DNA from 3 places in the Planococcus notacanthi genome. Region 1 is predicted to be linked to each of the others. Evidence: riboswitches for the same ligand, from Rfam matches in the RefSeq annotation. Region 1 holds a riboswitch; each other region holds the start of a gene.
The links. A riboswitch is a leader RNA that binds a small molecule or an ion and turns the genes downstream of it on or off. The one in region 1 is predicted to bind cobalamin.
Positions count from the first base shown of each region.

Region 1 (4,269 bases):
TCTTCAAGTCCAAGCGCATTGCCGTTTTCATCTGTCCAGCCCATCACTTGCTTAATCTGATGCGGACAGAACGTATGCCATTCGCCGATGCTGCGGCCGTTTTCGTCTTTTTCCTGCAGCCGCTCCATAAACAGGTCCGGAATCGACACGCCGGTGAAAATGTCGTGCGCTTTGCGGCGCTCGTCGCCGTTATTGGTTTTCAAGTCCAGGAATCCGTTCATGATGTCTTTGTGGAAGACATCCAAATAAATCGCCACTGCGCCTTGGCGCTGGCCGAGCTGATCGACACTGACCGCTGTATCGTTGACCAGACGGATCCACGGCACCACACCTGATGAATTGCCTTTGAATTTTTTGATGTCCGATCCTAAAGCACGAACTTTTCCGTAATAGATCCCGATGCCGCCGCCATCTTTGCTGAGGCGTGCGATATCCCAGTTGTTCAGATAGATGCCGTCCAGTGAATCATCGACAGTATCAATAAAACAGGAGGACAATTGTCCGAAACTTTTACCGGCATTCGATAAAGTCGGCGTGGCTACTGTCATATACAGCTGGCTCATTGCCCAGTAAGCTTCTTTCACCAACTCGAGGCGATGCTCTTTTGGTTCGTTTTGCATCAACGTCATCGCAATGACAAGAAAACGCTCCTGCGGAAGCTCAAATAATCTTCCTTCATAGTCTTTCGCTAAGTAGCGGTCAGCCAACAGGAACAAGCCGATGTAGTTGAACAAGAGATCCCGTTCAGGTTCGATTTCCTCACCCAATAAGATGATTTCCTCTTTCGAATAAGCCGCAAGAAGCTCTCCTGAATAAATGCCGATCCCTGTCAGCTTTTCAATAAGGCGATAGAAGTCGCCATATTTCTGGGAAGCGGAAAAGTTGCGGCTGTCTCCAGCTTTTTTGTATAAGTCGCCAGCATACAATTCTGCTGCGGTGTACGTCCAATCAGGCTCGTCCATCGTGATACGGTTCAGTGCATACAACAAGGACTGCTCTCCTTTTGCCTGCTCAGCTAAGTTCGCTGTCCGCTCCAATAGTTCTCGCGTATCTAGTCCATATACATCTGTTGCCCGCTGCAGCGCTCTTTCCACTGTCTTTATTTCTGTTTCTTCGATTTTCATGTTCATATCAACACAACTCCTTTGCGTATTCGTTCACTTTCATGCGGCGCTCTTTGCGATCTTGGGCGCTTTTAAATAGTTTTTCTTCGGCAGCCGTTTCCGGAACTACACCGCTCACCGGTGTCGGCTTGCCATCGCTGTCGACTGCCACCATTGTCAGAATGGCTGTAGTCGTCAAACTCCTTGTGCCTGTTTCGATTTGTTGGCATTCAGCTTTAACATACACTTCCATAGATGTTCTGCCTGTTGAGATCACCACTCCCTCCAAAATAAGGATATCCCCAACTTTTGCCGAAGATAGGAAATTCACCGTATCGATCGAAGCGGTCACAACTGCTTTTCCGCTATGCCTCATGGCTGTAATGGCGGCGATTTCATCTATGTACGCCAATACGGTGCCGCCGAATATGGTCCCCATGTGGTTGGTGTCCGGGGGTAGGACCAATCGTGTCTGAATGGTTCTGGCCACCCCTGCTGCTAATGGTTTTGTCATGAGTATCCATTCCTCCATCTCTGATATACAAGAAAAAACCCCATCCTCTCAGGGAGGATGGGGTTTAGATACGCAGAATATCGGATGGGAAGCAGAATACAGCTATCCCATGCATAATACCTTCGTTATCCCTCTCAGCTCCCGGAGAAGATCATAAACTCATAACGAAGGCAGGTCTCCTGGCTTGTGCGTCATCCTCTGCTATCTCCTTCCCGTCCGTTGGACAGTGGATTGCGATAGTTCGTCTGCACTTACAGTTGCGGGAACAGCTCCGGAATTTCACCGGATTCCCTATTAAGCCTTTTCAGGCACCTTCGTTATTGGTTCTACTATATATAGTGAATAATTTTAATCAATCACTAAATATTGTATTCATACACTATAAATCACTTTATTGCCTTTGACAAGAACTTCTTCATTCCTGCCGTTAAGTCAAAGTTTCAGTCAGTCGCCAAATAACGCTTCAAGGCTTGTTTCACCGTGCCCATCGTCGTCAATTGGCTAAAGTCCACACGCGCTTCAATCGCTTTTAATGCGAGTTCGGGACGGATTCCCGTGAAAATCAGTTTGATTCCGAGCAAGCGCATAATGTGGTCGATTCTATAAAGAAATTCTGCCACGACATTATCAATATTGTAGATGCCGGACACGTCAATAATAAGGCAATGCAGATTTTCTCCTTGAATTTTTTGCGGAATGATATCAAGAAGCAGATGGCTGCGATCCCCATCTACTGAACCTACGAGCGGCAAAACTGCCAAGCCACCAATAATCGGCACGATGGGAGTTGATATCTCATTTTTTAATTGCATTAGATCTCGTTCAGTTTTCTTCTGCGTCGTAATGTCGCGGATAGTGGACTGGATTGCGACCGTTTCTCCATATTGGACCGGGTAGCAATACAGTTCGACATCGGCTTGAGTTCCGTCAAAACGCTTAACAGTAGTCTCAACCAATTCTCCAATGGTGCGATCCTCCATGCCTGTACGGATGCGTTTCGCAATGAATTCTTTGTAATCATCCGTAAACACATCCACGATGTTTGCACCGATAAGCGTATCCTTATCGGCTTTGAAGAATTCCGATCCGGGCTGATTTATATATAAGACTTTCTGATTCGAATGAATAATGGTTGTTTCATCGGAATACTCCGTGATTTGTTGGTAAATTTCTTCTTTTTCTTTAATGCCCAAGGGTCTTTCAGGTACTGCATTTAGCATTTTCTTTCACTCCTTTTGACTAAGAAACTGCCAGTTCCTCTATTCTACACTTTTTCAGAAAAACTTTCAGTCGCGGCAAAAGCCTCAAGATTTCTGAATGATTCTTTTCTTTACAGTTCTATTTCAAATCTTGTAAAGGAAAAATATTATGTTATGATAATAAGCTGTGATTTCAACATATTTTTAGATGCCGTTTTTGGAAATACGCTACCTTAAGGTTAGAGTTATTGGAGATGCACGATGAAACAAGTAACAGGAAACGCTTTTCACTACGGCTGGGTCATTATCGCGATCGCGGCCTTGTCTCAATTTTTCTCTGGTCCCGGACAAACTTATTCGAATTCAATTTTTATCGATTATTATATAGAAGATTTTGGCTGGAGCCGTTCCACGGTTTCCGGTATCTACTCGGCTGCGACATTGACGGCAGGATTCCTGTTGTTTTTCGTCGGGCGCCTGATTGACCGAAACGGCTCACGTAAAATGGCCGTTGCCGTATCCGTCGCCCTTGCCGTCGCCTGCTTTTTCAACAGCTTCGTAACAAGTCTCGTCATGCTGTTTATCGGCTTCTTTTTTATTCGCTTGTTGGGCCAAGGCTCTATGGCACTTATATCAAGCTCACTCATTCCGCAATGGTTTGTCAAAAAACGGGGCCGCGCCATCAGCATTGCCGCAATCGGCGGCTTAGTCAGTTCTGCCGCTTTTCCCCTGCTGAACGTTTGGCTGATCGAGTCATTCGGCTGGCGCAGTTCATGGCTGATTTTAGGAATCATCATCATTGTTTGCTTTACGCCGCTTGCTCTTTTCCTCATTCAAAACTCTCCTGAAGAAATGGGCTTGCTGCCGGATAACGGCGCTGCGCTTAAGGCGGAGCCTGAAAAGAAACTCATAAAAGAAGTCAGTTGGTCAGTGAAAGAAGCTTCAAAAACCCGTGCTTTCTGGCTGTTGCTGCTATGTGCAGCCATCCCGGGCATCGTCAATACCGGTTTGACCTTCCACCTGGTCTCCATTTTCGCTGAAAAGTCCCTGTCTCTTGAAACTGCAGCCGGCATTTTAAGTTTAACGGCATTGATCGGCTTGCCAGTCACTTTCATCACTGGAATTCTGCTGGAAAAAGTAAAAGTCCAGTATATGCTGACACTGGTATTTGCAGGCGAGCTAGTGTCGTTATTTCTTCTGCAGAAAGCTGATTTTTTGGCGACTGCCATGGTCTTCGGATTGGTCTGGGGCGTCAGCATGGGAATCGAACGGATTGTCATGGCTGTTGTCTGGCCCAATTATTTCGGCCGTAAGCACATCGGCAGCATCAGCGGCATCTCGATGGCGATGGTCGTCACGGGATCTGCGCTCGGTCCGTTGCCGCTCGGCATCGCTTTCGATTTATTCGGCGGCTATACCGAAATCCTCTGGGCATTGATGATTTTCCCGATTT
Region 1 is NZ_JASDCQ010000002.1:180,025-184,293, reverse strand. It holds partial or broken gene QMA01_RS08330 (ribonucleotide reductase N-terminal alpha domain-containing protein) at 1-1,130, opposite strand, end outside; gene QMA01_RS08325 (acyl-CoA thioesterase) at 1,132-1,617, opposite strand; cobalamin riboswitch at 1,770-1,948, opposite strand; gene QMA01_RS08320 (PAS domain S-box protein) at 2,058-2,837, opposite strand; gene QMA01_RS08315 (MFS transporter) at 3,078-4,269, shown strand, end outside.

Region 2 (4,269 bases), 520 kb from region 1:
AAGACCGCCATTTTCCTGGCCAGTTCTTTCGCCGTAAAATCAGCCATGGGTTTGCCGTCAATCCGGACTTCTCCACCTGCAGCGGGAAGCACTCCACTGATCAATTTCATCAAGGTAGATTTGCCGCTTCCATTGGGTCCCAAAATCCCGAGGATCGAGCCTTTATTGACAGTAAAAGATACGTCGTTGACGATATTCTTCTCGCCATAGCCGCCTGTTATTCCTTTTATTTCAAGCATGGTCATGCCCCTCCTTTGCGTTGCCGGAAAAAGATGAATGCAAATACCGGTGCTCCGATAAATGCGGTAATGACACCGATCGGCAATTCCGTCGGTGAGATGATTGTTCTCGACACCAAGTCACAAATGATCAATAACGCGGCTCCATTGATGAACGATAATGGCAGGACGTGGCGATGATCCGATCCCCATAATAAGCGGGTCATATGCGGCACCACCAGACCGACAAATCCGATGGTTCCGGAAACTGAAACGGCTGCTCCTGTCAGTACCGAACCGCCGATTAAGATGATCATTTTGCTCTTTCTGACATCGACGCCCAAATGTTGTGCGCGTTCTTCACCAAACAGCATGGCGTTCAATTCTCTGCGTTTCAGCCACAAGACGAATGAACCGATCAAAACAAACGGCAGCGCCATCCGTACATATGGCCATCCGCGCATCGACACACTGCCCAGCAGCCAGCCGATGATTTGGCGCAGCTCTTCTCCGGTCAATGCAATCATCAGGGAGATGATTGAGCCCAGAAAAGAACTGAAGATGATGCCTGTTAAAATGACGGTTTCCATTTTCATGGAGCGATCCACCAATTTTGCGAAACTCATCACGGCGAGCATTGTCAGCAACGCCCCGATCATGCTCATGACCGGCAAAGTGAATGGTCCTAAAAATGGGATGGATATGCCAAAAAAGAGCGTCATCACAGCGCCGACTGAGGCACCGGAAGACACTCCCAGGGTGTAAGGATCGGCCAATGGGTTCTTCAGAAGCCCTTGGAACGCAGCCCCGGCAATCGCCAGTGCCGCTCCGACAAGCCCGGCTAAAATAACACGGGGCATGCGGATATTCCATAAAATATTGGCTGCTGCCTCATCCGAAGACGGATTCCATAACACGACGGGCGAAATGGAAACCGTTCCGACCGTCACCCCCAGCAAAATGGCGCCTGCTAAAATCAGCAGCGAGACGCTGTATGCCAGTACATTCTTACTCATTGAACACTTCAGGGTAAACAGCTTTCGCCATTTCCATCAGCCCTTCTGATAAACGTGGGCCTGAACGGGTGAGCATGTCCGAATCCAGGTTATAGACAGCATCTTCTTTGACAGCTGTCACTTCCGCAAATCCATTGCGCGATTTGATTTGGTCGACCGCATCTTCGATATAGCCGCCTTCTGTTGTGATGATGACGTCTGGATCAGCTGCAACGACGGCTTCTGCGTCCATTTTTGCCCAGCCTTCCAAATCGCCCGCTATATTTTCAGCGTTGATGAGCGTCAACATTTCATCCATGAACGTGCCTTTTCCGGTCGTGTAGATGTCGGGTTCACTTCCGACTTCCAAAAAGACAGTCTTCGGCTCTTCGATTGTGCTTGCCAATTCTTCGATTTCCGCCACTTGGACTTCCATTTCAGAAACGATGCTTTCCGCCTCTTCCATGGTGCCTGTCGCTTGCGCGATCACTGTAATGGAATCGTAGACTTCATCAAAGCTGACGGCATTGTTGACTACAAATACATTGAGTCCAGCGTCACGCAACTGCTGCAACCCTGCATCGCCAACACCCAATCCCGATTCATGCGCAAGCACCAAATCCGGTTGCAGGCCAATGATTTTTTCCACATTGAATTCCTGGCCGCCGATTTTTTCAATTTGCCCCGCTTCTTCCGGATAATTATCAAAATCCGAAACGCCGACTAATTTGTCACCAACGCCAAGTTCATAAGCGATTTCTGTATTTGATGGCACCATCGAAACAATGGCTCCCGGTTCTTCCTCGATCACCACTTCTTCGCCTACTGCATCCGTCAACGTCACTGGAAATTCTACATCCGCAACTTCCGTCGGCGGTTCCGCCGGTGTTTCAGTATCCTGTTCTTCTACGGGCGTCGCCGTATCTCCGCAACCCGCCATCAATACCGCGGCCAATCCTGCGGTTGCACCAAACTTCCAAATCTTCTTCATGAATAAATCCCCCTTGTTGTGTGTAGTGCTTTTTGAACTAATGATTTGTAGTAGCCGATATTCCGTAAAACAGCTACGCTTTCGGGCCCACAGGATGTGGGTCATGCAGCCGGCGCGACAGGACGTCGCGGTGCCAGCTGCCAAGGGCTAGGCGAAGCGAGAAGACAGGTGTCCTTTGCCTGGCTTCTTGCGGGTGCAAATGAGGGAACAGGCATTCCTGGGACCTCATCTGCGACGAGCTTACGCAGGAGCAATCGTCTTCGCTCTACCCAGAGCGTCCGAAGCATTGGGTAAAAGCCAGTTTCTTTAGTTCAACTTATCTAGCAATTTTTATATACGATATAAATAATTTCTCAAATGATTCAGATGCAGAAAGTTTGAAGAAATCTCCTTGAGAACACAAAATCCCCCGCAGCAAACTGCGAGGGATGGAAAGGACGCCATAAAAAAGCATGCGCATCCAGCCTTTCCTCGCAGGCGTTTGGGTGTGTCGTCATAAAGGCAGGTCTCCTGGCTTGTGGTCTTCGGTTTCTGCACCTTCCCAAAGCATTGCTTCAGTGGCATTTTGCAGATTCCTCTCACATACAGTGGCGGGACCGCGCCGGAATTAAACCGGCTTCCCTTTTAACTCATGTTCTTAGACATAAGCACCTTTATGAATGGTTCTCATATTCTGTTTCTTCATTTCATCCCGCTTCTAAAAGCGATAGATTCATTGATTGAAGTTTCTCTTTATTATACACGTAAACGTTTGTCTGTCTCTTACATTTTTTCCGGAGCTGCGACGCCGACTGTCTTCAACGCGTTGGCCAAGGTTGTTTTCACAGCCATGATCAATGCCAGACGGGCACCGGTCAATTCCGGGTTAGAGGCATCCAAGACTTTGTTGGCATTGTAGAAACTGTGGAAATTAGATGCCAATTCATGAATGTATGTCGTGATTCGGTGAGGTGCACGCTGCTTGGCTGCATCCGCAATGACTTGCGGGAAATCACCGATTTTCTTCAGAACATCGATTTCTTTTTCAGAAGTCAATAAGTTCAACTGGTCTTCTGAAACCGTCAATCCCTGTTCTTCTGCCTGACGCAAAATCGAAGAGATGCGGGCATGCGCATATTGCGAATAAAAGACCGGGTTTTCATTGGATTGTGACACAGCCAAATCCAGATCGAAATCCATATGCGTATCGCCGGAACGCATGGCGAAGAAATAACGCACAGCATCCAAGCCGACCAATTCGACAAGCTCGCGCATTGTTACTGCTTTACCCGTACGTTTGCTCATCTTCATTTTTTCGCCGTCTTTGTACAATTGCACCATTTGGATGATGCTGACTTCAAGCGTGTCGCGGTCATAGCCAAGTGCTTCAATCGCCGCTTTCATGCGCGGGATATAGCCGTGGTGATCAGCTCCCCAAACATTGATGAGCTTTTCGAAGCCACGCTGCAATTTATCTTCATGGTAAGCGATATCGGGCATCAAATACGTATATGTACCGTCATTTTTAATCAAAACACGGTCCTTGTCGTCACCGAACGTTGTCGAACGGAACCACGTTGCTCCGTCTTCTTCAAAAACATGGCCATTGGCACGCAATTTAGCTAAAGCTTCATCAATCTTGCCGTTTTTGTAAAGAGACGATTCAGAATACCATACATCGAATTTCACACGGAAATCCGCCAGATCCTGCTGCAATTTCGCCAATTCCACTTTCAATCCGTGCTGGCGGAATTCTTCAAAACGCTCTTCATGAGTCATGCTGACAAATTTGTCGCCATGTTCCTGTACCAACGCGTCCGCAATATCTTTAATATCCTGTCCGCGGTAGCCATCTTCCGGCATGCTGTCGCCTTGGCCAAGTGCTTCAAAATAACGGGCTTCTATCGACAATGCCAAATTATTGATTTGATTGCCGGCATCGTTGATGTAGTATTCGCGTGATACGTCATATCCTGCAAGGTCCAATACATTGCACAGCGAGTCGCCGACTGAAGATCCGCGGGCATGGCCCAAATGCAGGTCGCCTGTCGGGTTGGCTGATACAAATTCCACTTGGATGCGTTCG
Region 2 is NZ_JASDCQ010000002.1:703,414-707,682, reverse strand. It holds gene QMA01_RS11045 (adenosylcobinamide amidohydrolase) at 1-239, opposite strand, end outside; gene QMA01_RS11040 (FecCD family ABC transporter permease) at 242-1,234, opposite strand; gene QMA01_RS11035 (ABC transporter substrate-binding protein) at 1,227-2,204, opposite strand; cobalamin riboswitch at 2,688-2,874, opposite strand; gene argS (arginine--tRNA ligase) at 2,967-4,269, opposite strand, start outside.
Region 2: it holds a riboswitch for cobalamin, as region 1 does, so the genes downstream of both, QMA01_RS11035 (ABC transporter substrate-binding protein) here and QMA01_RS08325 (acyl-CoA thioesterase) in region 1, are expected to answer to the same signal.

Region 3 (4,269 bases), on a different contig from region 1:
CAAAATAGGAGCGGGGATCGTTTTGTTCTATTTAAATGCTTCCGGATAAACGGTTTTGGCTACCAGTTCAACCGCTTCACCGATTCTTGGCCCCGGACGTGAAGTAATATCAGAATCCACGAAAAAGACCTGATCGTTCTCAACGGCGTCAATGCTGTTCCAACCTTCACGTGCTTTAATCTCTTCTATGGGATCTTCCGTATAAGAAACTGTTGTTGCAATGATTTTCGGATTCCGTTGAATGACTTCCTCTTCAGAAATCTGTGGCCATCCTTCTAGATCGCCGAACAGGTTTTCAACATTGGCATGATCTAATATTTCCTGCTGGAACGTTTTTTGGCCGGTGGTGTAGATTTCAGGAGATGGGCTGATTTCAACATACAGTTGCCTTTTCTCTTCTACGTCGGATACTTTTTCTTGGACTTCCTCAATTTGCTGCTGGATAGAGCCTATTACTTCTTCTCCTTTATCTTCAAGGCCCATGACCGTAGAAATCTGTTCGATGTCCCCGTAGACATCTTCAAAGGATTCAGCCGATTCGATAACAAAAACTTGGATGCCTGCAGCTTCTAATTCTTCGTAGCCCGTAGGCCCACCTGTTGAATAGCCGATGACAACATCTGGATCCAATTCAATGATGCGCTCTGCATTAAAAACCACAGAATCGGACACACGTTCAACTTCAGCTGCTTCAGCTGGATAATTATCATAATCCGTAGCGCCAATAATTTTTTCTCCTGCTCCGATTTCATAGAGGATTTCGGTGTTGCTCGGTATTAATGACACGACAGTGGCAGGCACTTCCTCAAATTTCAATTCGTTATCCAAATCATCTGTTACCGTATAACTTGTTTGCTTTTCAGATTCGCTTGCTGTTTCTGTGTCGGATGTTTCCGATTGGCATGCGGTGAGTGTGAATGCTAATGCTCCAATGGATAGGTATTTAAAATAAGTAATTTTCATTAATTGTTGGCCACTTCTTTCTTTTTGGGTCTAGTTGGATAGGATTTGCTGATAAACGGAATTTCTTCTACTCCCTGCTGCTGATTGACATAGACAGCCATCGTAAACAGCAGGTTCGCCAATAGATTTGCATAATCAAAGAGGATTTCCGGTACATCCCGTTCCAGGCTGACCTTATGCAAAGCACGGACAGATTTTTTCGCTTCGCTCCGGCATACATGCAACACACAAGCTGCTTGAGTCCCTTGCGGCAAGACAAAATTACCGATTTTCTCACCAACAAAGTTTACATAATAATCATACATGCCACTTAACTCATTCAAATCTTCTTCATTAACTGCTAGCTTCCCTCGGACTGAACCATTCAGATGATAAACCTTTGGCTGGAGAATCTGCAGATCCCGTTGAACAGCCTCCACTTCTTTTACCAGCGACAACGCTTCGCCAATACGTGTCGTCAGTGAATCCGTTCTGATTTCAAAGTCGACGGTCGCAGCTGATTCGCGCATAAACGGATAACACAAGTAACGCATGTCTTTCTTCATCTTTTCACCTCTTTTTTCATATGGGTGAAAATCACAGCATTGAACGCTCCCGAAAACAACAAAAAGCCGCCCTCAAAAAGAGGGCGGCGCCATAGCTATTCAGAGACATACTCCAGCAGTCAAAAATAGAAAGGTTGCCGTATGATTCCCTTATCTTCCGAAGAGTAAAAATACGTTCAAAAAAAGGTAGGTCTCCTGGCTTGTGCATCGTTTTACTCTAAGAACCTTCCCGTTCAATTGACATAGGTCGTTTGAACAGTGGCATTTTCTTATTTCATACGCACTTACAGTTGCGGAAACAGCCCCGGAATCTAACCGGGTTCCCTGTTATGCTGACGAATCAGCACCTTTTTTCTGCATGATTATTCACTTGTTTTCAGTGTAGCACAGTTCAGACAACCAAAGACATAACAAAATTCAATTATTCCTGGTTTGTCATCAATTTCACTTTTCTTGGCTCTGCAAAAACAATTCGTTTATGCCATCTTAAATAAGGCGCATGCTCGGCTGACACGGGAACCTTCAAGTTTTTCCGCAATCTGTAGACTGGATAGTCTTCCTCCGGAATACGGCTTGAAATGTGGAGGCGGCCGCCTCCGGTGAATGCGATATAGCCTGCAGAATAAAGCGATGCATGGTTGGCGCAAAGCAAAATGCCGTTGAACGGATCCAAACGCTCTGAATCTGAACTGTCTTTCCACGGTTTCGCATGGGTCGCTGTCAGCACCTCTTCAATGGCGATGCCGCAAATCGGACATTCCCCGTTCCAAAGCGGCAACAGGCTTTCCCGGAACTGCTCTTTGCCTCTGCGCATTTTCGTTTTGATTTCCAGTTCAGCTTCTGCGATCAGGCTAAGCAATGGATTATGCGCGGTCTTTTTAATCACTTCCATCGATAATTCCAACTGCTCCATTTCCAACGTAAAAACATTCAAAGAACTGATCAATTCCAGAAATTTCATCGCCAGCTCTTCGTTGCAGGGATAGAGATAGCCTGAATTGCCGTTGGCATCTTCCTGAAAAGCCGAGTATTTAGTTGGCAGCAACGGCTCGATTTCCTGAAAAGACCCCTTGATCGATAACGGAACATCCAATTCGCGATAAGCTGTGCGTGCGATAAATGCAGGTTCGCTGCCTCCCTGCTCATCTGCCTGCTTCGGTTTTGTGCCTTTATGGAAATCTTCCCGTACCCGGCTGATCGCCACTAAAAATCCTTTGACGTAATGAAAGACGAGATCGCCTTTTTTCAATTCCTGCATGCGGTTCCAAGAATGGGGCACCATGCCTGATTTGTCGACTTGCGGCGTCCAAAGAATACCCGCCGCACATTCTTCCTGATACGTATCTCCTTGCATAACAATATAACTATTCATGAATTGCCTCCTAATAATGGTGATGCTCAAATTCATTCGATCTTATGTAATGGTGCAGATTATTCGAATCCAAACGCTTACCTCTAGTTTAACCCAAAACAAGAGCTTTTGCCGGGGAAAAAAGAAAAGCGAAGGCAGCCGTTTAGCTCTGACAGGCATAAGACGCACTGGCGAAGCGGCGCTCTTTGCCGCACAGCCAGAGTGGCTTATGACCCGAGGAGCTGGCTGCCGGAGCTGGACAAAGGAAAAGCCGAAGCACCCGTGAAGCCCTAATTAGCATGGGAAACGTTACCGCTATCCTTCTTCCACCGACTCACTTTTCCGAGGTGCCGTCGCTTTATACCATTGGTAGCAAAGAATGATGATGAGGACCAACTCGACGAAATCGCCCCCATAGTACATCACCTGCCCTCCTACCTCCCCTTGATCTCCCGGTACACCAGCCGGCGGATCTGCATAGATTCTTTTAGCCAAAATTTTGTGTGCGGCCAATGAGACGATGAGGATAATTGAACGGAAAAGAAAACTGAGTCGGTGAGCTGTAATATCGATGTAAATGATGGATGCCGTAAACAGGTAGCCCGCCAAAAATACGTGTAGATGGACGATCAGGTAAACAATTGAGGATTGGTGCATCCATTCAAACAAACTGGTCAGGTATAATACATACAACCCACCAATATTTAGAATCAGCGCAGTAATGGGATTGCTCAACAGCTGAAATGGCTTGCTTTTCAGTAGCCAGGATACTTTTCTCGCTAATGGAACGGGCAACGACCTCAAGAGCAGCTTCATCGGCATCGCAAGAACCAACAAGAGCGGTGCCAGCATGCCAAGCAATAGATGGGTCCACATATGGCCAACGAAATTTCCCTGTGCAAATTCCGCCAGCGGACCTGTAATGACCAGAGCAATAGAAAAAATACCGAAGCCCCATAAAAAACAGCGGTACAGCGGCCATGGCCTGAATTTCAGGCTCGTTAAAGCAGCGGCTAATGGGTAAAATAAAAATGCCAAAAACAGCACTACAATGACCATGGCTTCCAGACTGTCCATTCCTTGTTGCATATCGTGTTCCACCAATACACCCCCATCCCGCATTCCATACTGATTGATTTGCCTTTCTCTCCTCTACCCGGTTTGGCAACCTGCTATGTTTTGTTTCAACAGTTCATTTCATAAAAAAAAGCCGTTGCTGAAATGCAATGCGGCCATCTTGCTGAAGCTGTCTTTAATTAAATACCTCTTCAACTTCTTTTTCTTTTTTTTCTGCGAAAGCAGTAACTCGGTTTCTGCCGTCACGTTTGGACTGATATAAAGCTTGATCAGCTTCATCAATCAGCTGGTCCAAAGTTTTATGATAGGAATTCAAAGATACGCCCATGGATA
Region 3 is NZ_JASDCQ010000001.1:966,906-971,174, reverse strand. It holds gene QMA01_RS04705 (ABC transporter substrate-binding protein) at 28-963, opposite strand; gene QMA01_RS04700 (hypothetical protein) at 963-1,508, opposite strand; cobalamin riboswitch at 1,677-1,875, opposite strand; gene QMA01_RS04695 (HNH endonuclease) at 1,930-2,880, opposite strand; gene QMA01_RS04690 (cytochrome c oxidase assembly protein) at 3,175-3,960, opposite strand; gene QMA01_RS04685 (GGDEF domain-containing protein) at 4,112-4,269, opposite strand, start outside.
Region 3: it holds a riboswitch for cobalamin, as region 1 does, so the genes downstream of both, QMA01_RS04700 (hypothetical protein) here and QMA01_RS08325 (acyl-CoA thioesterase) in region 1, are expected to answer to the same signal.